One region of the Paenibacillus sp. FSL H8-0315 genome, then DNA from elsewhere that is predicted to be linked to it. Evidence: a T-box and tRNA genes for the amino acid it is inferred to sense, from the RefSeq annotation. Region 1 holds a T-box; the other holds one or more tRNA genes.
The links. A T-box is a leader RNA that pairs with one kind of tRNA and senses whether it is charged. The one in region 1 lies ahead of pheS (phenylalanine--tRNA ligase subunit alpha), so its partner is inferred to be a tRNA-Phe.
Positions count from the first base shown of each region.

Region 2: it encodes a tRNA-Phe, which carries the amino acid that the T-box ahead of pheS (phenylalanine--tRNA ligase subunit alpha) is inferred to sense. The anticodon was not compared.

Region 1 is NZ_JBBOTA010000001.1:5,200,228-5,211,717, forward strand. Features, by position in the region: gene MHB56_RS22510 (sensor domain-containing diguanylate cyclase) at 1-163, opposite strand, end outside; gene MHB56_RS22515 (ABC transporter permease) at 579-1,751, opposite strand; gene MHB56_RS22520 (ABC transporter ATP-binding protein) at 1,748-2,446, opposite strand; gene MHB56_RS22525 (efflux RND transporter periplasmic adaptor subunit) at 2,443-3,795, opposite strand; gene MHB56_RS22530 (hypothetical protein) at 3,820-6,381, opposite strand; T-box leader at 6,647-6,932, shown strand; gene pheS (phenylalanine--tRNA ligase subunit alpha) at 6,993-8,027, shown strand; gene pheT (phenylalanine--tRNA ligase subunit beta) at 8,146-10,590, shown strand; gene MHB56_RS22545 (hypothetical protein) at 10,790-11,490, shown strand, end outside.
Region 2 is NZ_JBBOTA010000001.1:2,412,788-2,424,277, forward strand. Features, by position in the region: gene MHB56_RS10325 (ADP-ribosylglycohydrolase family protein) at 1-332, opposite strand, end outside; gene MHB56_RS10330 (nucleoside hydrolase) at 336-1,292, opposite strand; gene MHB56_RS10335 (ABC transporter permease) at 1,333-2,271, opposite strand; gene MHB56_RS10340 (ABC transporter permease) at 2,268-3,314, opposite strand; gene MHB56_RS10345 (ABC transporter ATP-binding protein) at 3,307-4,869, opposite strand; gene MHB56_RS10350 (BMP family ABC transporter substrate-binding protein) at 4,987-6,126, opposite strand; gene MHB56_RS10355 (AraC family transcriptional regulator) at 6,454-7,209, shown strand; tRNA gene MHB56_RS10360 (tRNA-Leu) at 7,345-7,423, opposite strand; tRNA gene MHB56_RS10365 (tRNA-Cys) at 7,438-7,511, opposite strand; tRNA gene MHB56_RS10370 (tRNA-Gly) at 7,522-7,596, opposite strand; tRNA gene MHB56_RS10375 (tRNA-Gln) at 7,603-7,677, opposite strand; tRNA gene MHB56_RS10380 (tRNA-His) at 7,697-7,772, opposite strand; tRNA gene MHB56_RS10385 (tRNA-His) at 7,816-7,891, opposite strand; tRNA gene MHB56_RS10390 (tRNA-Trp) at 7,915-7,988, opposite strand; tRNA gene MHB56_RS10395 (tRNA-Tyr) at 7,995-8,080, opposite strand; tRNA gene MHB56_RS10400 (tRNA-Thr) at 8,086-8,161, opposite strand; tRNA gene MHB56_RS10405 (tRNA-Phe) at 8,190-8,265, opposite strand; tRNA gene MHB56_RS10410 (tRNA-Asp) at 8,276-8,353, opposite strand; tRNA gene MHB56_RS10415 (tRNA-Met) at 8,379-8,455, opposite strand; tRNA gene MHB56_RS10420 (tRNA-Val) at 8,473-8,548, opposite strand; tRNA gene MHB56_RS10425 (tRNA-Glu) at 8,604-8,678, opposite strand; tRNA gene MHB56_RS10430 (tRNA-Ser) at 8,697-8,789, opposite strand; tRNA gene MHB56_RS10435 (tRNA-Asn) at 8,793-8,868, opposite strand; rRNA gene MHB56_RS10440 (23S ribosomal RNA) at 8,929-11,490, opposite strand, start outside.

The DNA of each region.
Region 1 (11,490 bases):
TAGAGTTCTGATATATATCATCATAAAGAGAATCTGACAATCTATTAATCGTGTAATTTAAATAGAGTAGCGAGGCGACGCTGATCCCAACCAGAAGGACGGAGATTGCAGCGAAGACATAGAATAGTTTGCGTGTTACCTTGAACTCAAAGAATCCTGCCACAGTCATCTTCTCCCTGTATAAGATGATTAAGAAAATCTATTGCTGCTTAAGTAGAACCTGCAGAACGCAATCTATGGTCAGGCGTAATTTAATTCATTCACTGATGTTTGAAGGTGCTTTTGGGATAAAAGAGGTGTTGTATACATAGTGGGAAAACATAGGAAAGTGTACGTGTGAGTAAATGGTAGTTTCTAGTATATCAAGTATATAGGACGTGCTGCTTATAGAGCAATCTTTACTCAGATAATAACCAAAATGACAAAATTTAAAGTTTAGTGTATGGGCCTATTGAATTATCTATATTCAAACCGATGGTTCCTATTACCCAACTCGATCATAAATGATACCTTTTACAGCTGCTGAAAAAAAAACTGCCCTTAGTCATCTTAATGACTATAGGACAGCTAATCATTCATTATTCGTTACGCAGTGCGTGAATGGGGCGAAGTCGTGCAGCTTTGTTCGCAGGCATCATTCCAAAAATCACACCGATTAGTAAGGAGAAAATAAAAGAGATCAGTACCATATCCCAAGCAATCGAAACTGTAAGTGCTGAGTATTTACCTAGCAGCCAACTGCCCGCGACACCAATGCCAACCCCGAGCACCCCACCCAAACCGCTGAGCACGATGGATTCAATCATGAATTGAGCGAGGATATCGAATTTTTTGGCACCAATTGCTTTACGGATACCAATCTCACGTGTTCTTTCATTGACAGATACGATCATGATGTTCATGATTCCGATGCCGCCGACAAAAAGTGAGATGCCTGCTATGCCTGCAAGCGCCATGGAAAGTGTATCTGTTGTGGAATTGACAGTTTCCAGCATTTCCTGAGAATCAAACACACTAAAAGCATTATCCGCATAATTGAATTTAGCATCAAGCGTACTTTCCAGTTTTTCTTTTGCAGCTGCTACAGTATCTGCTGAAGTTGTCTTAATGGTGATGGAACGGACGCCTTTACTTTTTAATTGGCGTTCTGCAGTGCTTATAGGAATGAGTATGATATCGTCGTTGGAACCACTTAGACTGGAGCCTTTTGTTTCTAAAAGCCCAACGATTTTATAGCTAATTCCGTTTAACTGGACCTTCTGCCCTACAGGATTGTCTGTACCGAATAAATCTTCGGCCGTACCTGAACCGATCAACGCTACCTTTTGCCGGTATTCGTTATCAATATCAAGCAAGAAGCGGCCTGCCTGTACATGAAAATCCTTTACCTCCTCATAAGAGGGGGTGATTCCTTCTACAGTTACACTAACGTTGTCTGTTTTATTCTTGGCTGTAGCATTGCCGCTGATCACAGGAGCTACATTTGCTATACCCTCTATATCCCCTAGAGCAAGGGCTTCCTCATAGGTGAGAGAGGTAGTCGCCCCACGGCCAGTAATGTTTACAGTGAGTTGGTTTGTGCCTAGTCCGTTTAGCTGCTCTGTGATCTGTGAAGTAGTTCCTTGCCCAACAGAAACAAGAATGATGACCGAAGAGACTCCAATAATAATCCCAAGCATCGTTAAAAAAGCTCTAACCTTACTGCTGTTGATGCTCTTCAGGGCCATTCGCATGCTTTGGTACAATTTCACCCCGCATTCCTCCGATCTTCCACGAGGTTGCCATCCTGAATACGAATAATCCGCTCCGCTTGTTTAGCTATTTCCAGATCATGTGTGATAAGGATGATGGTATGCCCTTGCTTATTTAACTCACGTATCATTTGCATGACTTCCTGCCCTGTCCGTGTATCCAGTGCCCCGGTTGGTTCATCGGCAAGTAGAATAGGGGGGGATCCCGCCATAGCCCGGGCAATCGCTACCCGCTGTTGCTGTCCTCCCGAAAGCTCAGAAGGGCGGTGATGCATCCGATCCTCTAGCCCTACTTTAATGAGTGCTTCCTGTGCTAGTTGTCTTCTTTCCCGATGGGAGAGGCCACGATAAATCAATGGCAGCTCCACATTTTCAATGGCTGACAGCTTGGGGAGCAGGTTGAAATTTTGAAAGATAAAGCCGATCTTCTCATTGCGGATCGTTGCGAGCTTATTGTCGGATAACTTGCGAACCTCTTGTCCATCTAGAAGATAACTTCCTTCATCGGAGATATCGAGGCAACCAAGCATATTCATGAGTGTTGATTTACCAGAACCGGAGGGACCAATAATAGCTACGAACTCCCCCAGATCAATTGTAAAGGAAAGGCTATTTAAGACCGTCATGGTTTCTCCGGCCATTGTGTAGCCGTGGGACATGTCGTGAACTTCGATCAGAGGTGCTGAAGCACTCATCTGCCGCCACCTCCGCCACCACCTGGTGCGCTGCCCATACCACCAGCGCCACCTCCGGTGAAGCCGCCACCCCCACTAAAGCCACTGCCGCCGAAGCCAGCGCCACCCATACCGCCCATACCACCTCTAGTTTCCGTTTCCGTGCTGGTTGTTCCGGTTTTCGTAGAGATTACGGTAGGGATGATCACCTGGTCCCCTTCATGGAGTCCGCTGACAATTTCAATGCTGCTCTCATCATGGAGACCCACTTCGACAGTGACCATCTGTCCTGAGCTATTGCCGCGATTTCTTCCACCGGCAGCGCCGCCGCGAGCGTCAGGAGCCCCGCTGGGCATAGCGCCGCCGCGAGCGTCAGGGGCACCACTAGGCATTGGTACTTGGCCCTCGCCAGCAGTTTTGGAAGTTGTGACTGAACCCGCTGCTAGAGGAATAGAAACTGTGTATTTTCCGTTTCTTTCTTGTACAGCTTCAATAGGTACTGTTAATACATCCTTTTTCTCAGCAGTGGTTACTGAAACTTCCGCAGACATTCCAACAAGAGCACCTTCGGAGCTTGTTAGACCTATGGTAACATCGAAGAGGGAAACACCGTTTGAGGCGGTGCCCTCATTAGCTATTTTCGTAACCGTTCCCTTGAATTCCGTATCAGGCAGAGCATCCAATGAAATAGTGGCAGGCATCCCTAGCTTTACAGTAGGAATATCAAGCTCATCCACCTGCACAACTACACTTAAATTAGCATAATCGGTAATGTCGATGAGTTCAGAGCCGTCCATGGCTTTTTCGCCGCTTGCAATATTAACTGTCGTTACAGTTCCATCAATAGGAGCCGTTAACGGATCAGGAGGAAGCATATCTTCTTGGACAGAAGCTATTTTTTCCTGTTGCGCCGAAATGTCGGTTTTGGCCTTTTCAATCGAACGTTTGGCATTGCCTAGCTCATCTTCTGATGCACCTGCCACGGCCAGCTTCTTATATTGCTCCTGCTTGTCCTCAAGATCGGTCTCAAGCGAGGCAAGTGAAGTTTGCTCCTGCTTGAGATTGTCACTCAGATCATTGCCTTCAAAGGTAATCAAAGTCTGGCCTTTTTTCACGAGATCGCCCTCTTTGACAAGAACCTCAGCTGCGGTCCCGCTGTCCTTCGTTTTTACTTTACCGGTTTCTGTAGCAATCACGGAGCCGGCTCCGGATACACTAACTACGATATCGCCCTTTGTAACGGTAGCTGTATTAACAGGCACTTCAGCGGCTTGACTGTTCTTATCAGGTAACAATGTATACACCAGCATTCCTGCTGTGGCTACAACTACTACTCCAAGAGTCCAGAACACTATTTTTTTCTTCTTCATTTCTATCCTCCCTAGCTCATCATATTAATTGCCGGATGTATTGCTGGTGTCTGGATCTGTGCCAGAAGTAGAGTTGCTGTTCGAAGTCGTTGATGCCCCCTGATAAGTGACGACATAGGTTTGTGTTCCCAGCAGATTTCGATGGCCTTGGAATTCGTCGTATAGATTCAACCGGATTGCGCCGCCACCCAGTGTTTTGTACAGGCTGCTTGTGAAGGTTGTGGTGTACGACTTGAAGTTACCTAATTGTAGATCTGTGCCAAGTGTTAATGTTTTTTCCATGCTTTGTCCTAAGGGGTCAATCAGCTCCAACACCAGTTTGTGCTCGTAGGTGCCTGATTCATAAAGCGTGCTGGCTGACATGTTGTAGGTTAGTGCAGTGCTGAGCGTATCTTTACCAGCGGTGACGGTGGCGACTGCATTTGTAACGGATAGGGTATAAGGAAACATTTCCACGTTCAAAAGATTGCCTTTGGGCTCCACTCCCAGCTGGTTCAGTCCAAGTGATACCGTATTGATGTAACCCGTCGATTGGCCGTCAGGAGCGGTAAGCTTGCCTTCTGAAACACCCTCCCCGATATAAAGGACAAGGTTCGCTGGATCTATACCTAGAGGGAGCTTACTCCAGAGGGTGACCAGACTTTTTCCGTTAGGACTGGTGGAGGTTTTGGACTGGGTGACTTCGGCTTCATAATATTGATTGTCTTGTGTTTTGTAATAGGCTACGAGTTGAGCCTGTTCGGATTTACGCGATTCCTCACTGTTCATTTCTAGTTCTGTGTACAAGAGATTTGAATCTGTACCTGGGTACACGAGGGTCCGGCGTACAAGTAATTCCGCTTTTTTACCTTCAAGCTCAAGATGGAAAGAATTTTCAGCTGCAACACTCTGTACCCGGCTGTCCAGTTGGGTAGTACTTAGAGAAAGGAAGTTAAGCTTATTTTCACCTGAAGTTTCTTGCAGGGTGATTTTTAATTGATTGAAAGTATAGCTATAAGGAACATTGGCTACGACATACACAGCAGCCGATTCATTTGGACCGAGGATGGTTTGCGTACTTTCTGAGACAACCTGGGAAGTGCTGCTGATGTCACTTTCTCCAGCTTTGACGACACTTGTAAGCGCAGGAAGCTGAACAGAGGTTGATTTAGTGTTGCGGATGTTGATTTTAGCCACGATCTGGTCTTTGTCAGACCAAGGGAGTCTTTGAATGTTTGCAATTTTGACAACAAATGTACCGTGACTGTTCTCAATGGGGTATTCCGTGTCCTGCCAATTGTTAGTTTGCAGCGTGTAAGGGATCTGATAATAGGCGGTAGGAAAAATGATCTTGCCTTCAGCAGCCGGCTCAGTCATTTGCAGCTGCAATGTTCCTTGATTGAGTGTGAGTGGTACATCTGCGCTGAGTTCAATAATCTTTTCTTCAAGCGGTTTCAATGTTAGGCTGGCAAAATCCTTCGTATCCACCGGAAAGCTATACCCTTCAGCGGCTTTAATAGCAAGTTCATAGGCAGGCACATTCACCGCTTTGTTGCCGCTATTTTTGATGCGGAACTGTAGTGTCCACTTTGCGTTGCCATTGTCAGCATAGACGTTAGCCGTTTTCAACTGTGTTTCGACTGTATTATTGCTGATTGTAAGCTTCTTCGTGACATTGCTGGCTACGACAAGATCCGGTGTTGTTGCAGCGGGGAGATTGTAGGCGACAACCGGCAAAGCTATTTTTAATGAGGCATCTTCTCCGGCAAATTGCAGCGCCATGTTGTCTGTCTTCATATAAGAAGGGATTTCCGTCAAATAGTAGATCGTCTTCTTTTCCTGAGGCTGTACTTTATAGCTGGTGCTGGTGTCATCAAGTGCGAGTTCAAATACAGATCCTCCAGCGGAAGCGAGGTATCCTTTAAGTCCAGTATCACTGAGTACCTTGGTTCCTTGATTAGTGAAGCTAACGCCAACCTTGGCATAGACCTTACCGTTATATTTATAAATTTGCAGGCTCTCTGCCTTGGTGGTTACAGGGAGATTGTTTAGGGTGATCTTTTTACTCTGCCCTCTGGCGACAGCTTGTGAATATCCTGTGGGTACGGTGAAGTTCCCTAGCTTTTTTTGATAATCGGTGGTGTTGAAGTCCCATCCGTACAATGAAATTTTGACCCCGTTTAAAGAGGTGGATTTGCCGATGTTTACATAGTAGGTGATAGATTGACTGCTTTTCGCGGCAATGGATTTGATGGTTGCACTGCTGGTAATAGGGCTTCCTTGAATAACTGTACCGCCGCTAGTAGTTACTTTGGAGAAAAAGTCCACCAGATTGAGGCTAGCGTTGCTTCCATTAGAGTAGCTGAGTGTGTATGTAAGAATATTTCCGCCATCCTGAGTTAATAAGCTGACATCCGTCAGCTTTGCGCTGATGTTAGTCTTCAAGGCTATGGAGCCTAGTTTATCCAGAGCGGATACGGAAGCTGTTGTTGCTATTTTGGTGGATGTAGTCCCGGCCCAAGCGGTATGAGCACCATACGCTGCAGATTGGCTAAGTACAGCTGTGCTTAGCAGCACCGCGGCTACTTTTATTCTCCGTACATGCATTTGATTTCCTCCCAATAGGATAGTTAATAGTCTGCGAAGGTGCACCCGAGTGGATAAGCAAGCCTTCCTAGTAATGGAAATTATCAAGCTCCGCTGAATGTTAGCTGAAAAAAAGTTGGAAAAATGGCTCTGAAGCTTAAAGCCAGCTTAAAAGAAGATAAAAATTAGCCTAATTTTGTCCAGCTTGTCAAAACGACAGATTTTGCATATAATAAAGAGACATATCTCTTGTAGTAAAGAGATACCTGACAATTAGCATGAATTGTGAAATGCAGTGATGGAGAAGAGTACACAGTGCCTGATTTACAGGGAGGAGACGCCGCGGATTGAGAGCGTTTCTAAGAAGCAGAGCTGTCGAAGTTCACTCCGGAGCAGTTCCCTGAATTCCTTAAGCTATCTAATAGGGAAGGGTAGGGGATACCGGTCACAGACCGTTATTTCTGTATAAAGTGAGATAGGTATCTGTCCAGCCAAAAGAGGGAATGAAGCTCTTAAGGGGAACAGATCAGCTTGTCTAACAAGGGTGGTACCACGGTCTTTTCGTCCCTTACCGGGAGAAAAGGCCTTTTTTTGTTGAACTAGACAATGATTGAAGGGGGCTGTACACGGCCATGAAAGAGAAGTTGGAAGCATTGAAGGTTGAAGCGCTGGCTAAGCTGCAGGAGGTTATGGATCCGCAGGTACTAAATGATCTAAGAGTGAAGTATCTCGGTAAAAAAGGTGAGCTTACAGAGGTTCTGCGCGGTATGGGAGGACTTAGTGCTGAGGAACGTCCGGTAATCGGGCAAGTAGCGAATCAGGTTCGCAGTGCTATTGAGGAGATTATCGGCGCGAAGCAGGAGGCTTTTCAAGAGCAGGAAACCCAGCAACGTCTGCAGGCTGAAAAAGTAGACGTAACCTTACCGGGTCGCCGTATGCAGCAAGGGGGCATTCACCCGCTTAGCAGAGTCGTACAGGAGATTGAGGATATTTTTATCGGCATGGGCTACCGTGTAGCTGAAGGTCCGGAAGTAGAGACCGATTATTATAACTTTGAAGCTCTAAATCTGCCTAAGAATCACCCGGCACGTGATATGCAGGATTCTTTCTATTTAACGGATGACCTGTTAATGCGCACACAAACCTCGCCGGTACAGATTCGTACTATGCAGGCTATGAACGGTGAAGCTCCGGTAAAAATCATCTGCCCGGGTAAAGTATTCCGCCGTGATGATGATGATGCAACGCATTCCTTCCAGTTCCACCAAATCGAAGGTTTGGTCATTGGAAGTAACATTCGAATGAGTGATCTGAAGGGCACCCTGCAACAATTTGTGCAGGAGATGTTTGGACCGAATACAGGCATTCGTCTTCGTCCGAGCTTTTTCCCATTCACTGAGCCAAGTGTTGAAGTAGATGTAAGCTGCTTCAAATGTGGCGGCGATGGCTGCAGACTATGCAAGCAAAGCGGATGGTTAGAAATCCTTGGCGCAGGTATGGTGCATCCAAATGTACTGAAAATGGGTGGCTATGATCCTGCTGAGTACAGCGGCTTCGCTTTCGGAATGGGTGTAGAGCGGATTGCAATGCTTAAATACGGCATCGATGACATCCGACATTTCTATAGTAATGACATGAGTTTTGTGAAGCAATTCAAGGGCGTTTAGTTTTTGTGGGCGCGCTGGCTGATAGTGGCGGAGAATGGCTTTGGAGTGTTCTCCCACAGGAAGCAGCGCGAACGACAGTGAAATAAATACATCTGAAACATAAAGGAAGTGAGCGGATATGAAAGTATCAACCGGATGGTTGGCTGATTATACATCGATTGAAGGAGTAACCGCCGAACAGCTAGCGGAGAAGATTACCGCTGCCGGCATTGAGATTGACGGCGTAGAGCGCCGCAATAAAGGCATTTCCGGCATCGTAACCGGCTATGTGAAATCAAAGGAAAAACATCCTGATGCAGACAAGCTGAACGTATGTATCGTGGATGTGGGCCAAGATGAGGAGCTACAAATCGTTTGCGGCGCAAAAAATGTAGCTGCAGGTCAAACTGTACCTGTAGCAATGGTTGGCGCAAAGCTGCCAGGACTGGATATCAAAAAAGCCAAGCTGCGCGGTGTCCTGTCGCAAGGAATGATCTGTTCGGCCAAAGAATTGGGACTGAATGATAAATTGCTTCCAAAAGAGCAACAAGAAGGTATTCTTGTGCTGCCTGAAGGGACAGAGATTGGTCAGGATATTTCCAAGGTCCTCGGCTTAGATGACGAGATTCTGGAATTCGATCTGACTCCGAACCGTTCAGATTGCCTCAGCATGATTGGTGCTGCTTATGAAGTAAGTGCAATTCTTGGGCGTGAAGTTAAATTACCTGATCCAAAAAGCGAAATGATTGAGATCAGTGGTCCTGCTGCGGATTCCATTTCCGTCAAGATTGAAGATGAAGAATACTGCAGCCATTATGCAGTTCGTTATATTGCAGGTGTTAAACCTGCACCATCACCGCTGTGGATTCAGAATCGTCTGATGGCTGCTGGGGTTCGTCCAATTAATAATATTGTGGACATTACCAATTATGTGATGCTGGAATATGGACAGCCGCTGCATGCTTTTGATGCAGATAAAGTACAAGGTGGAGAACTCGGCGTTCGTCTTGCCCATGAAGGTGAAGTTTTGGTTACACTTGACGGTCAAGAGCGTAAGCTAGAGCCGCAAATGCTCGTTATCTCTGATGGAGTAAAAGCTGTAGGTCTGGCCGGAGTAATGGGTGGACGGGATACAGAGGTTACTGCTGAGACGGTAAACCTTGTTTTGGAATCTGCTAAGTTTGATGGAGGAACGATTCGTAAAACCTCGCGTCAATTGGGACTTCGCTCTGAAGCCTCCCTTCGTTTCGAGAAGGAAGTGGATCCAAGTGCAGTTATTCCTGCATTGAACCGTGCAGCCGTACTGATTGCACGTTATGCTGGCGGATCGGTCCATGAAGGCATCGTGCAAGCAGGAACTGACGCTGTTCAAGAGAAGGTTCTCACCTTGTCCTTAGAGAAACTGAATCGTTATCTGGGAACGGATTTGTCCTTGTTGGAAGTGAAGACATTGTTTGGCCGTCTACATTTCAAATGTGGAGATACCGCACAAGGGCTGATTGAAGTTCAAGTCCCAACCAGACGTGGCGATATCAGCTATGATGTTGATCTTATTGAAGAAATTGCCCGCCTGTACGGGTATGACAATATTCCAACGACTCTAATTGAAGGAATTACAACACCAGGAGCACTAACTCACAAGCAAGCGCTCCGTCGTGAATTGCGTCGCCTATTGTCACATGGCGGTTACCAAGAGGTGATGGGTTACTCCTTCATCCAGCCGCAACAAAGCACAATGTTCCCTGAGTTATCAGAAGGAGCAGTAGCGGTGAAGCTGGCTATGCCGATGAGTGAAGAACGCAGCGTACTGCGTACCAGCCTTCTACCACAACTCTTGGATATTGCCAGCTACAATACCAATCGTCGTCAAAGCGACTTGGCATTGTTTGAAATCGGCAACGTCTTCTTCACGGATGAAGAACAGTTGACTCGTCAGCCACGCGAACTGCCGGTGCTGGGGCTGCTGCTTAGCGGAAGCTTAACAGTGAAGCAATGGAATGTTTCGGCACAGCCTGTGGACTTCTTTGATTTGAAGGGTGCGCTGGAAACGGTATTTGCTCATTTAGGGCTGACCGATAAAATCGTCTATGTAGGAGATAGTCCAGAAGGATATCATCCTGGGCGTTCCGCGTCGGTATATTTACTCGGAAACGAGGGTCTTGTGAAGATCGGAACGATGGGACAGATTCATCCGGATCTGCAAAGACAGCTGGATCTGGTGGATACTTATGCGGCAGAAATTTTATTGCAGCCGTTATATGAAAGTGCGCAAAGCCGTTTGCAATATAATGAGCTTCCGCGTTTCCCAGGAATGGAGCGGGATATTGCTGTGGTCGTGGATTCCGCTGTACCAGCGGGCGATCTGCTAGCTTCCATCCGCGATAACGGAGGTACTTTGCTCCAGTCCGTCCAGGTATTTGACGTTTATACTGGTGGTAAGCTGGAGAATGGAAAGAAGAGCATCGCGATCTCACTGCTGTATCGTCATAGTGAACATACACTGACTGATGAGGAAGTAGGAGAGGTGCATGAGAAGGTATTAGCATCTCTTCAACAAACTTTTGGTGCAGAATTAAGAAAGTAGCAGGAATTGTGTAAAGCCGCAGCGAATCCATTTAGAAACTGAGATTCGCTGCGGCTTTTTCTAGGTAGAGTGCAAAGCGGAGAATATCAGCCATAATCTATTGAATATTAGGGATTTTGCCAAATGCTTACCAAAAAAGCTACAATAGAAGAAGTGAAACTAGCTTAGAATCCGCACACATACAAAGGAGGGCACAACTGTGGCTATGGACCGGACACGTGTCGCCGTGGAGATATATGGAACTTCCTATAAACTCGTCGGAAGCAGTACTGAATATATGAAACAAGTGGCCCGTTATGTTGATGAACATATGCGCACGATTTCTAAATCTCACACCAGACTGGACACACCGCGTATAGCGGTGCTTGCAGCTGTACATATGGCGGAGCAGGCTATTCAGGTTCAGGACTTCAAAAATGAACTAAACATGATGACAGGTGAACGCAGTGAACTGCGATTGGAAGTATCTCGCCTGCTGGAGGTACAGCGGGAGCGGCAAGAAGAATTCGAGCGACTTGAAGCTGCGGTCAAAGAAGAGGCTGGGCGACTGATTGCTGCTGCGGAGGAAGAACGTAAGCGGCATTTGGAGATTCAGGAGAATGAACGCAAGGTACATGCGGAACAGCTTCAGGAGGCAGTGCAAGCTGTGGAAGCTGCACGCAAGAAGCTGGAAGAAGAATTGCTTGAGCGCGAGATAGAGCTGCAAGCACTGCGGACAAGCTACGAAGAAGAGCAGGCAGCTAGTCGTGAACACCAGCGGCAGGAACTGGCGAAGGCGGAAGCCATCCGCTTGCAGCAGCTGGAGGAGCAGAAGGCTGCTCATCTGCAAGAGCTGGAGAACATCCGGGAGACGCTGACCAAGGAGAAGACAGACACGCTGTCTGCTCTGCAGCTTGAGCT
Region 2 (11,490 bases), 2.8 Mb from region 1:
TCCAGCGGTTTCCCGAGTGCGCAGCCGACACTTCTACCGAGCCAGGCTCCATAGAACTTATCTCTCCATTCCGCTTCGCTCCAGTCCGCCTCAAGCTTACGTGGGCCTTCTGGACGTAGATGACGAATCTCCTCCAGAGAGGATGGCTCTTGATACGGAAAATCCTCACTGATCGTAAGCTCCATTAGCTCATTGTATACCTGCATCAGCTTGAGCTCATCGGCACCAGCAGCCGCTAGCTTATCCGCGAACCCATCAATCTCGCAACCTTCTTCTCCACGCTGAGCAATTTCAAACTGCACGGTCTCTTGAAGTCTCTCCCATCCTGCCATAGGCTACTTCCCTTCAGCCGCTAGCAGCAGCTCTTGATCAAGCTTTTCCAGTGAATCAAAGATCAGCTTCATAAATGCTTCCCGGTCAACGCCCACCAATACTTGCACATTCGCTGGACGATCCGTCTTCTTCCGTCTGTCTGCAACTGTCATTCCCCGCGTCAGCTTGCCTTCTGTCTCCACCGTTACATATAGATGCTCAGATTCAAATAGTTCCGGATGCAGCAGCCAGGCAACAGCACATGGATCATGCAGCGCACTGCCGACATAGCCCATTTTTTTGCCGTAAATCGAATAGAAATCCAGCAATTCTCCGACCATTGTAGACACTGGTCCCCGCTCTTTCAATGCTAGGATCTCATCTTCAAAAATAGCAGCCTTATCGGTCACATCCAGACCACTCATTGTGATCGGAATCCCCGACTCAAACACAATACGGGCTGCTTCAGGATCTACATAGATATTAAACTCCGCAGTAGAGGTGACATTCCCATAAGAGATACCTCCCCCCATCAGTGAGATTTTTTCAATTCTGTCTTTAATCTCTGGATAAGCCGTGATTAGCAGTGCGATATTTGTTAAAGGAGCCATCGGCACGAGCGTAATCTTCTCCTCTGAAGAACGGATGATATTCAGCATAAACTCCACAGCACCCTGCTCTACAGGGCGGAATTTACTTGGAGGCAAAAGCGGCCCATCCATGCCCGATTCACCATGCGCTTCCTCACCTGTAACAAGCTTGCCGAACAGTGGGCCAGCAGCCCCTTTAGCTACAGGAATGTCAGCATTCACGAAGCTGATCACCTTCAGGGCGTTTTCCGTGATTTTATCTAAAATTTGGTTTCCACCAACCGTTGTAATCCCGCGCAGATCTAACTTCTCCGAATTTGCTATGGCAAGCAGTATCGCTATTGCGTCATCATGCCCTGGATCGCAGTCAATAATAATAGGTGTTGGCATAGGTACTCACTCCTTGTCTGTGTATCAATCATTTCAATCGCTATTTAACTAGCGGGCTTTTAAGTTTTTTATTCTTTTTTCGTGTCTCAGATACTGCGTAGATCACAAGTCCAATTACTGTGGCTACATAAGGAAGAGTGGCGATTAGCTCCGCAGGAATCTTTAACACCTGTAGCGCATTCGACAATGCATCTGCAGTACCAAATAATAAAGAGGTCAGCGCCGTGCCTACGGTCGTACTTCTTCCCATCGACTCAGCGGCAATGGCAATCCAGCCCCGGCCAGCGATCATATCGCGGGTAAACAGTGACAAATACCCCATCGACATATAAGCACCGCCTAAACCGGCAAAAAATCCGCTAAGCAGCAAAGCCATATACTGTATTTTCACAACACTTACACCCACGGATTGAGCCGCATGTGGATTTTCACCCACTGAACGAATGCGCAGTCCAAGCGGTGTACGGTTTAATAGATAGTAGACAACAAACACAGCCAATATAGAAACATACGTCAGAATGTGATGCCCCGATAAAATAGGTCCAAGCACCGGGATATCCTTCAACAAAGGAATCTGGACACTAGGTAGAACTTTACTCGCCAGCGAAGTGGAAGAACCCTTGTCGCCACTAAGCAGATAGAGGATAAACACAGTGCCTCCCGAAGCGAACATATTAATGGCCACACCCCCGAGAATGATATGTGTTTTGAATTTCAGGGTGAAAAAAGCTAATATTCCAGCGATCAATGTTCCAGACAGCACCGCCCCAAGCAGACCTACCCATGCGCTATGTGTATAGCTGCTTATGATGACACCCGCTAAAGCGGCAACAAGCATGATGCCCTCCATCCCAATGTTAATGATCCCTGCACGGTTGGAGATGAGTGCGCCGAGCGCGGCGAACAGAATCGGAGTCGTCACGCGAAGGACAGAGAACGCAAAGTCAGTTGTAAAAATCACATCAAACAAACTATTCACGCTTCCTTCGCCTCCTTCAAGAGCATCCGATTTTTCCAGAACTTCAGAAATTGCTCAGCCGAAATCAGAAGAATGATAATTGCCTGTATGATTGAGATCATCTCTGAAGGTACATCAGACAGACGCGCCATCATGTCAGCCCCAATTCGAATGTACGCTAGGAATAATGCAGAGCCGATTACGGACAGCGGATTATTTTTGGCTAACATCGCTACAAGGGCACCATCCAAACCATAACCAGGCAGTGACGTCCATTGGAAACGGTTATACATCCCCAGCACTTCTACGGAGCCCCCCATACCTGCGATAAAACCTGCAATCAAGTGAACGAGAATAATAACCTTGGCTGTCTTCATACCGGAATAACGGGCAAAGTCCCGGTTGATGCCTGTCATGCGCAGCTCATATCCCCATTTCGTTTTGTATAGGAATAGATGAGCTGCAATAATAAGCACGATAACGATAATAAGACCGGTATGAATACGGGTGCCCGAGACCATTTTACTCAGCAGTGCCGTTTTCTCGAATTTGTAGGATACATTGGCAAAAGCTTTAGCATCACGCAGATGATAGTTCAGTAGGTATAGCCCTACTCCGAACAAAATATTATTGAACATTAAGGATGTAACCAACTCATTAGCATTCCATTTTGCCTTCAGAATACCAGGTATTGCCGAGAGCAATGCTCCTACAATTGAACCTGCAGCAATAGCTACCATCGGATGCAGCCAGCCGTCCAGCGTTAAATGAATAGCCAATACGGAAGTTACAACACCGGAGAAATAGAAAATCCCTTCAGCTCCCAGGTTAAACATATTGGCTCGAAACAACAAGGATACTGCCAACCCAGTGAACATGAGCGGAATCGCCATCTCAATCACATTACCAATATGACCTTTACTGGATAACGGCTCTAATAGGAATATACCAATCGTCTTCACAGGCTGATTACTGACCAAAGAGATGATCAGAAAGGCAATAGCGAGTGCAATAACGATTACCGCCGATGTCCGAATGTACTCAAAATATTTAACTTTAAACATGATTTACGGCCCTCCCGATGTGCTCCTCGTCCTGTCGATGAATCCCCAGCATATAAAGACCTAATTCTTCCTCACTAACCTTAGATGGCTCCTCGAAAAAGGCAACAATCTTACCCTCGTACATTACTAACAGACTATCGCTGATCTCCAAGATCTCATTCAAATCTGCCGACACTAGCAAAATCGCGCAATCGTCTGAACGTAATTCCAACAACTTTTGATGTATGAACTGGGCTGCGCCTATATCCACACCCCGTGTCGGCTGTTCTGCAATAAGCAGCTGCGGTTCAGTCGAACACTCTCTAGCTACGACCACCTTCTGCATATTACCGCCTGACAACATTCCTATGGGCTGAGAAGGTCCTGAACAGCGGACTTTAAATTCCTCTACAAGGGATACTGCTAGCTTGGCAATTCGTGAGCCATTCAAAAAAAGACCTTTATTCATTGCTTTTGTACGATACTGAGTAGATAGCAGATTATCAGCTATGCTTGCTTCACTAGCGATCCCTTGCCGCATCCGATCCTCCGGTATATAGGAAACGCCTAGCTTACGAATATCCAAAATATCCGATTCACGGATATCCTTTCCCTTCACTAGTACAGAACCCTGACTTGAGACACCTCTCAAGCTACCTGTAAGAGCTTCAATAAGCTGTGTCTGCCCGTTGCCTTCTACACCAGCAATCCCAACGATCTGCCCACCACGTACCGCAAAATTGATATCCGACAATAATGCTTTGCCATCTGCATCATTCACACCGAGTCCCTGCACCGTTAGTACTGGCTCACTAACAGCCAGAATCTCTTTGTCATATTTCAGCACGACATCTCTGCCGACCATTAACCGCGAGATTTCCTGTTCTGTCACATCCTGTGTTTGAAAAACACCTCCACTACGGCCGCTGCGCATAATCGTAATTCTGTCGCAAATCGCTTTGACTTCCTTTAATTTGTGCGAAATAAAAACTATCGTATGGCCCTGTTCCCTTAATTGCTTAAGCTCGCGGAACAATTCCTCTGTTTCCTGTGGAGTCAACACCGCAGTTGGCTCATCAAGCACCAGAATCTTCGCACCACGCAGCAGCGCCTTAAGAATCTCAACCTTTTGTTTCATCCCAACTGTAAGATCCTCTACTTTTGCCTTTGGATCCACGGCCAGATTGTATTTCCTTGCGGTCTCTTCCGTCATGCGCACAGCCTCGGCATAATTAATGCCAACTCCTCTGCGCGGCTCCATACCCAGCACCATATTCTCTGCCACCGTAAAAGAAGGTACCAACATGAAATGCTGGTGGACCATGCCGATGCCTCTATCAATGGCGTCCTGAGCGGATTGCAGCTTTACTTTTTCACCCTTGATATAGATCTCGCCTTCACTTGGCTCTTCCATGCCGAACATAATCTTCATTAAAGTCGATTTACCTGCACCGTTCTCACCTGCAATCGCATGTATTTCTCCCTCACGTAAAGAAAAATGCACGTCTTTATTTGCAACGACGCCATTGGGATATACCTTGGTAATTCCCCGCATTTCCAGCAGAGCTGTGTACATAGGTCTCAACGCCTTTCAACTTGGAGGTCTGCAAAAATATACAGCTGGAATTCCCCTGACTAGAAGAATCTCCAACTGTAGGTTTATCTCTATAGAGCTGATCTTAAGATTTAAAGCTTAAGGCTTAACTGCGTTACGAATAGCTTCTACCTCTGCGGTTTCCATCCCCATCGCATTATCCACTTTAACTTCTTTATTGATCAGCTTTTGCTTCACTTCTTCAACCTTGGCCTGAAGATCAGCCGGGAATACATTTTTATAAATATCATTCTCAGCAATACCTACACCATCATCTACAAAGCTCAATACATCACGTTTGCCCATTTCTAGCGTACCCTCTTGCAATCTCTTCACTGCACCTAGAATAGCCGTATCAATCTTTTTAATCGATGAAGTAACGATTAGATTTGCTTTTTCACTATCCGTATCGTTAATCAACATTGCCTGATCGGAGTCTACACCGATTGCATATTTTTTCTTCTCTTTAGCTGCGTCAAAGATCCCAAGACCTGTACCCCCAGCCACGTTAAAAATAACATCCACACCGGAGTTATATTGAATTAGAGACAGCTCCTTACCTTTTGCAGGGTTAACAAAATCACCAGCGTACGACACAGCCACTTTTACATCAGGATCAACGTACTGAGCGCCTTGAATGTAACCGACCAAGAAAGCATTAATCCCCGGAATATCCATACCGCCCACAAACCCAATCACATTCTCAGGGGTAGCATTCGGCATATCCGATTGTGTAGCTAATGCTGCTACGGCACCTGCCAAGAAAGATACTTCATTTGTCGCATAAGACATGTTGTACATGTTATCTGGTGCTTCATCGATGTCGGTATCATAATTAATGAATTTTTTGTCTGGATACAATTCTGCCGTTGCATTAAACATCTCTGTAATTTCAGAACCGCCAGAAATAATTACATCCCAATCCTCGGAAGCGATATCGTTAAATGTAGGCTCCCATTTCGTTTTATCAACGCCCATTTCAACAACCTTTGTTTCTGCACCAAGTTCATCCTTAACCTTTTGCAAGCCGTTATTAGCGGAATCAAAAAATGATTTATCCCCAAGTGTCCCCGGAATCAGCAATACAACCTTGAGTTTATCCCCTGCACCTGTTTCTCCACCCTCAGCAGCGTTTGATCCAGTATTCGCAGAAGAACCGTTATTGGACGTGTTATTTCCACATGCTGTGACCAGAACCATCACCATTAATAACAACAAAGAAAGAACTTTTTTATTCATTACTCTATTCCACCCCTAATTTTAGTTGGTTAGTAATCCGCAGAATCCCATCTTCACCCATTGTGTAATTCACGGTTCAAATGGAAATTCTCTTTTTTCCAAATAAAGTATCATTGAAAGTAATAAATTTAACGTTTAGGCTCAAAAATAGCAATAAAAATACCATTATTATTAATAATCCGCTTTATTTCCGAACGAGATGGCCAGTCAGGTTGCGAACTTTCGGATTTATTGATACGATCATAACAAATATTATTAAAAATAATTATATGATTTCGGTCATAGTTTTGTACGATTCGGCTAAAACATAAGTATTGGAGGATCATCATGGATCGTGTTCTATATATTGTAAGTGCCACACATGAGCTAAATACTTATATCCCTCCACACCAGCATGAATGCTACGAACTAGTCTATTATTTACAGGGGGTAGGGACAACCAATGTTGGCCCACGAAGTTACCATTTTCGCTCCTCTTCTTTCGCGCTTGTGCCACCCAATCATAAACATGACGAGCACCACCGTGAGGATGCAAATGTATTATTTGTAGGCTTCCACTCAGAACACCCTAATATGAGTAATCTGCTCGGCGTATATGAAGATGATAAAGATCAGACCGTTCTTCAAATCCTGCTGCGAATGAAAGCAGAGTTTACACGCAAGCAAGACGGATTCTCTGAGCTTCTAAACCTACAAATGAGCGAGATTACCGTCCATCTTATGAGGCTTCTTAGTGCCTCTGGATATCAATCCCCAACAGAAGATCGAGTACAATATGTCCTTAATTATATGAATGAGCATTATCGCCATAAATTGTCCGTCGAAACACTATCAGAAATGTCCGGATATAGTTACGATCGTTTTCGCCATCTATTTAAAGAACGTTTCGGGTCTTCACCCCTGCGGTATTTGCTGTTAAAACGCCTGGATTATGCAAAATCTCTATTACGTCATACTCAGATGCAAATCTCTGAAGTATCCGCTGCTGCAGGTTTTGTGAACGATGCCCAATTCTGCAATATGTTTAAACGAGAAATAGGTCTTACTCCGCGAGCATTCCGCATTAATAATCAATCAGGTTAATCACTAATCAGATTAAAAAAGCCGTTGAATAGAGAGTTTCTCTATTTCAACGGCTTAATGCTGTAAACCCAAGAACATAAAGAAAAAAGGTTTGTAAGAATGCTTATAAAAGCAATCTTACAAACCTTTTTAAGATACCGGCGAGAGGACTCGAACCTCCACGGTTTCCCACTCGATTTTGAGTCGAGCGCGTCTGCCATTCCGCCACGCCGGCACATATGAACTAAATGGAGGCGCCACCCAGATTTGAACTGGGGATAAAGCTTTTGCAGAGCTTTGCCTTACCACTTGGCTATGGCGCCATGTAAATTTTGGAGCGGACGACGGGAATCGAACCCGCGACCCTCGCCTTGGCAAGGCGATGCTCTACCGCTGAGCCACGTCCGCATAAAATGGCTGGGGATATAGGATTCGAACCTATGAGTGACGGAGTCAAAGTCCGTTGCCTTACCGCTTGGCTAATCCCCAATAACATTTTAAAGTAAAATGGGGCGACTGATGGGTCTCGAACCCACGAATGCCGGAACCACAATCCGGTGCGTTAACCCCTTCGCCACAGTCGCCATATTAAGTTGATATTGTTGCCATTATTCATTTTAAAGTAAATGGGGCGGCCGATGGGTCTCGAACCCACGAATGCCGGAACCACAATCCGGTGCGTTAACCCCTTCGCCACGGCCGCCATATTAAACTTTAGAAAGAACTTGGCAGGGGCAGCAGGAATTGAACCCACACCAACGGTTTTGGAGACCGTTGTTCTACCTTTAAACTATGCCCCTAAAAACTGGTGGAGGATGATGGATTCGAACCACCGAACACTCACGTGAGCAGATTTACAGTCTGATGCGTTTGGCCACTTCGCTAATCCTCCAAGGATGGTGCCGGCGAGAGGACTTGAACCCCCAACCTACTGATTACAAGTCAGTTGCTCTACCAATTGAGCTACACCGGCATGGCACTCATTCTTTTGTGATGATAAATGGTGGCTCGGGACGGAATCGAACCGCCGACACGAGGATTTTCAGTCCTCTGCTCTACCGACTGAGCTACCGAGCCATGATGAAAATGGCGGAACCGACGGGATTCGAACCCGCGATCTCCTGCGTGACAGGCAGGCATGTTAGGCCAACTACACCACGGTTCCAAAAGATATAATTGCTTAAGTTAATTGGTTGCGGGGGCAGGATTTGAACCTGCGGCCTTCGGGTTATGAGCCCGACGAGCTACCGGGCTGCTCCACCCCGCGTCAGTAAGAAAGTGTTATGGTGGAGGCTGAGGGGATCGAACCCCCGACCCTCTGCTTGTAAGGCAGATGCTCTCCCAGCTGAGCTAAGCCTCCATAAACAACAATTGTTATTGTACCAAAGTCCACTAGGATAAATCAAGTGAAAATTTGGTGACCCGTATGGGATTCGAACCCATGTTACCTCCGTGAAAGGGAGGTGTCTTAACCCCTTGACCAACGGGCCATACTAATTAAAAATTTGTGGCGGAGAGAGAGGGATTCGAACCCTCGAGACGCTTGTGGCGCCTACACGATTTCCAATCGTGCTCCTTCGGCCAAACTCGGACACCTCTCCATATGGCTCCCCGAACAGGACTCGAACCTGTGACAACTCGATTAACAGTCGAGTGCTCTACCAACTGAGCTATCAGGGAATATTCATACCAGGCTTGATGCCTGAAAACTGAATCCGAAACGAATCTGCATTCTAACTATAGGATAAGCCCTCGACCGATTAGTATTGGTCAGCTCCATGCATTGCTGCACTTCCACCTCCAACCTATCTACCTCGTCGTCTTCAAGGGGTCTTACTAATTGGGAAATCTCATCTTGAGGGGGGCTTCACGCTTAGATGCTTTCAGCGCTTATCCCGTCCGTACGTAGCTACCCAGCCATGCTCCTGGCGGAACAACTGGTGCACCAGCGGTACGTCCATCCCGGTCCTCTCGTACTAAGGACAGCTCCTCTCAAATTTCCTGCGCCCACGACAGATAGGGACCGAACTGTCTCACGACGTTCTGAACCCAGCTCGCGTACCGCTTTAATGGGCGAACAGCCCAACCCTTGGGACCTACTTCAGCCCCAGGATGCGATGAGCCGACATCGAGGTGCCAAACCTCCCCGTCGATGTGGACTCTTGGGGGAGATAAGCCTGTTATCCCCAGGGTAGCTTTTATCCGTTGAGCGATGGCCCTTCCATGCGGTACCACCGGATCACTAAGTCCGACTTTCGTCCCTGCTCGACTTGTAGGTCTCGCAGTCAAGCTCCCTTATGCCTTTGCACTCTGCGAATGATTTCCAACCATTCTGAGGGAACCTTGGAACGCCTCCGTTACTCTTTAGGAGGCGACCGCCCCAGTCAAACTGCCCGCCTGACACGGTCCCCGTACCCGGTAAGGGCACTAGGTTAGAACCTAGATACGATCAGGGTGGTATCCCAACGGCGCCTCCACCGAAGCTTGCGCTCCGATTTCTACGGCTCCCACCTATCCTGTACAGATCGTACCCAAATTCAATATCAAGCTGCAGTAAAGCTCCATGGGGTCTTTCCGTCTTGTCGCGGGTAACCTGCATCTTCACAGGTATTAAAATTTCACCGGATCTCTCGTTGAGACAGCGCCCAAGTCGTTACGCCATTCGTGCGGGTCAGAATTTACCTGACAAGGAATTTCGCTACCTTAGGACCGTTATAGTTACGGCCGCCGTTTACTGGGGCTTCGGTTCATAGCTTCGGGTTACCCCTAACCACTCCCCTTAACCTTCCAGCACCGGGCAGGCGTCAGCCCGTATACTTCGCCTTGCGGCTTCGCACAGACCTGTGTTTTTGCTAAACAGTCGCTTGGGCCTTTTCACTGCGGCCCCCTCGTGCTATTCACACTACCGGGGCACCCCTTCTCCCGAAGTTACGGGGTCATTTTGCCGAGTTCCTTAACGAGAGTTCTTCCGCGCGCCTTAGAATTCTCTTCTCGCCTACCTGTGTCGGTTTGCGGTACGGGCACCTTCTCCTGGCTAGAGGCTTTTCTTGGCAGTGTGAGATCATGACCTTCGCTACTATAATTTTCGCTCCCCATCACAGCCCAGCCTTAATGATGTGCGGATTTGCCTACACATCAGCCTCACTGCTTAGACGGACATCCATCAGTCCGCGTCACTACCCTCCTGCGTCACCCCATCGCTCATAGCGGATTACGGTGGTACAGTAATTTCAAACTGTTGTCCTTCGACTACGCCTTTCGGCCTCGCCTTAGGTCCCGACTTACCCTGAGCGGACGAGCCTTCCTCAGGAAACCTTGGGCTTTCGGCGGATCAGATTCTCACTGATCTTTTCGTTACTCATACCGGCATTCTCACTTGTGTAGTGTCCAGCGCTCTTTTCAGTACACCTTCAACCCCTACACAACGCTCCCCTACCCCAGATACATACGTATCTAGCCATAGCTTCGGTGGTGTGTTTAGCCCCGTTACATTTTCGGCGCAGAGTCACTCGACCAGTGAGCTATTACGCACTCTTTCAATGGTGGCTGCTTCTAAGCCAACATCCTGGTTGTCTGTGCAACTCCACATCCTTTCCCACTTAACACACACTTGGGGACCTTAGCTGATGGTCTGGGCTGTTTCCCTTTTGACAATGGATCTTAGCACTCACTGTCTGACTCCCGGCAATAAGTATATGGCATTCGGAGTTTGACTGAGCTTGGTAATCCTTGCGGACCCCGCACCCAATCAGTGCTCTACCTCCACTACTCTTATACCGAGGCTAGCCCTAAAGCTATTTCGGGGAGAACCAGCTATCTCCGAGTTCGATTGGAATTTCTCCGCTACCCCCACCTCATCCCCGCACTTTTCAACGTACGTGGGTTCGGGCCTCCAGTGCGTGTTACCGCACCTTCACCCTGGACAGGGGTAGATCACACGGTTTCGGGTCTACGTCCACATACTAATTCGCCCTATTCAGACTCGCTTTCGCTGCGGCTCCACCTTCTCGGCTTAACCTTGCATGTTAAACGTAACTCGCCGGTTCATTCTACAAAAGGCACGCCATCACCCATTAATAGGGCTCTGACTTTTTGTAAGCACACGGTTTCAGGTTCTATTTCACTCCCCTTCCGGGGTGCTTTTCACCTTTCCCTCACGGTACTGTTTCACTATCGGTCGCCAGGTAGTATTTAGCCTTAGCAGATGGTCCTGCTGGATTCATACGGGGTTTCACGTGCCCCGCACTACTCGGGATCCGTCTCGGAGAGAACACAGTTTAGGTTACAGGGCTTTTACCTCTA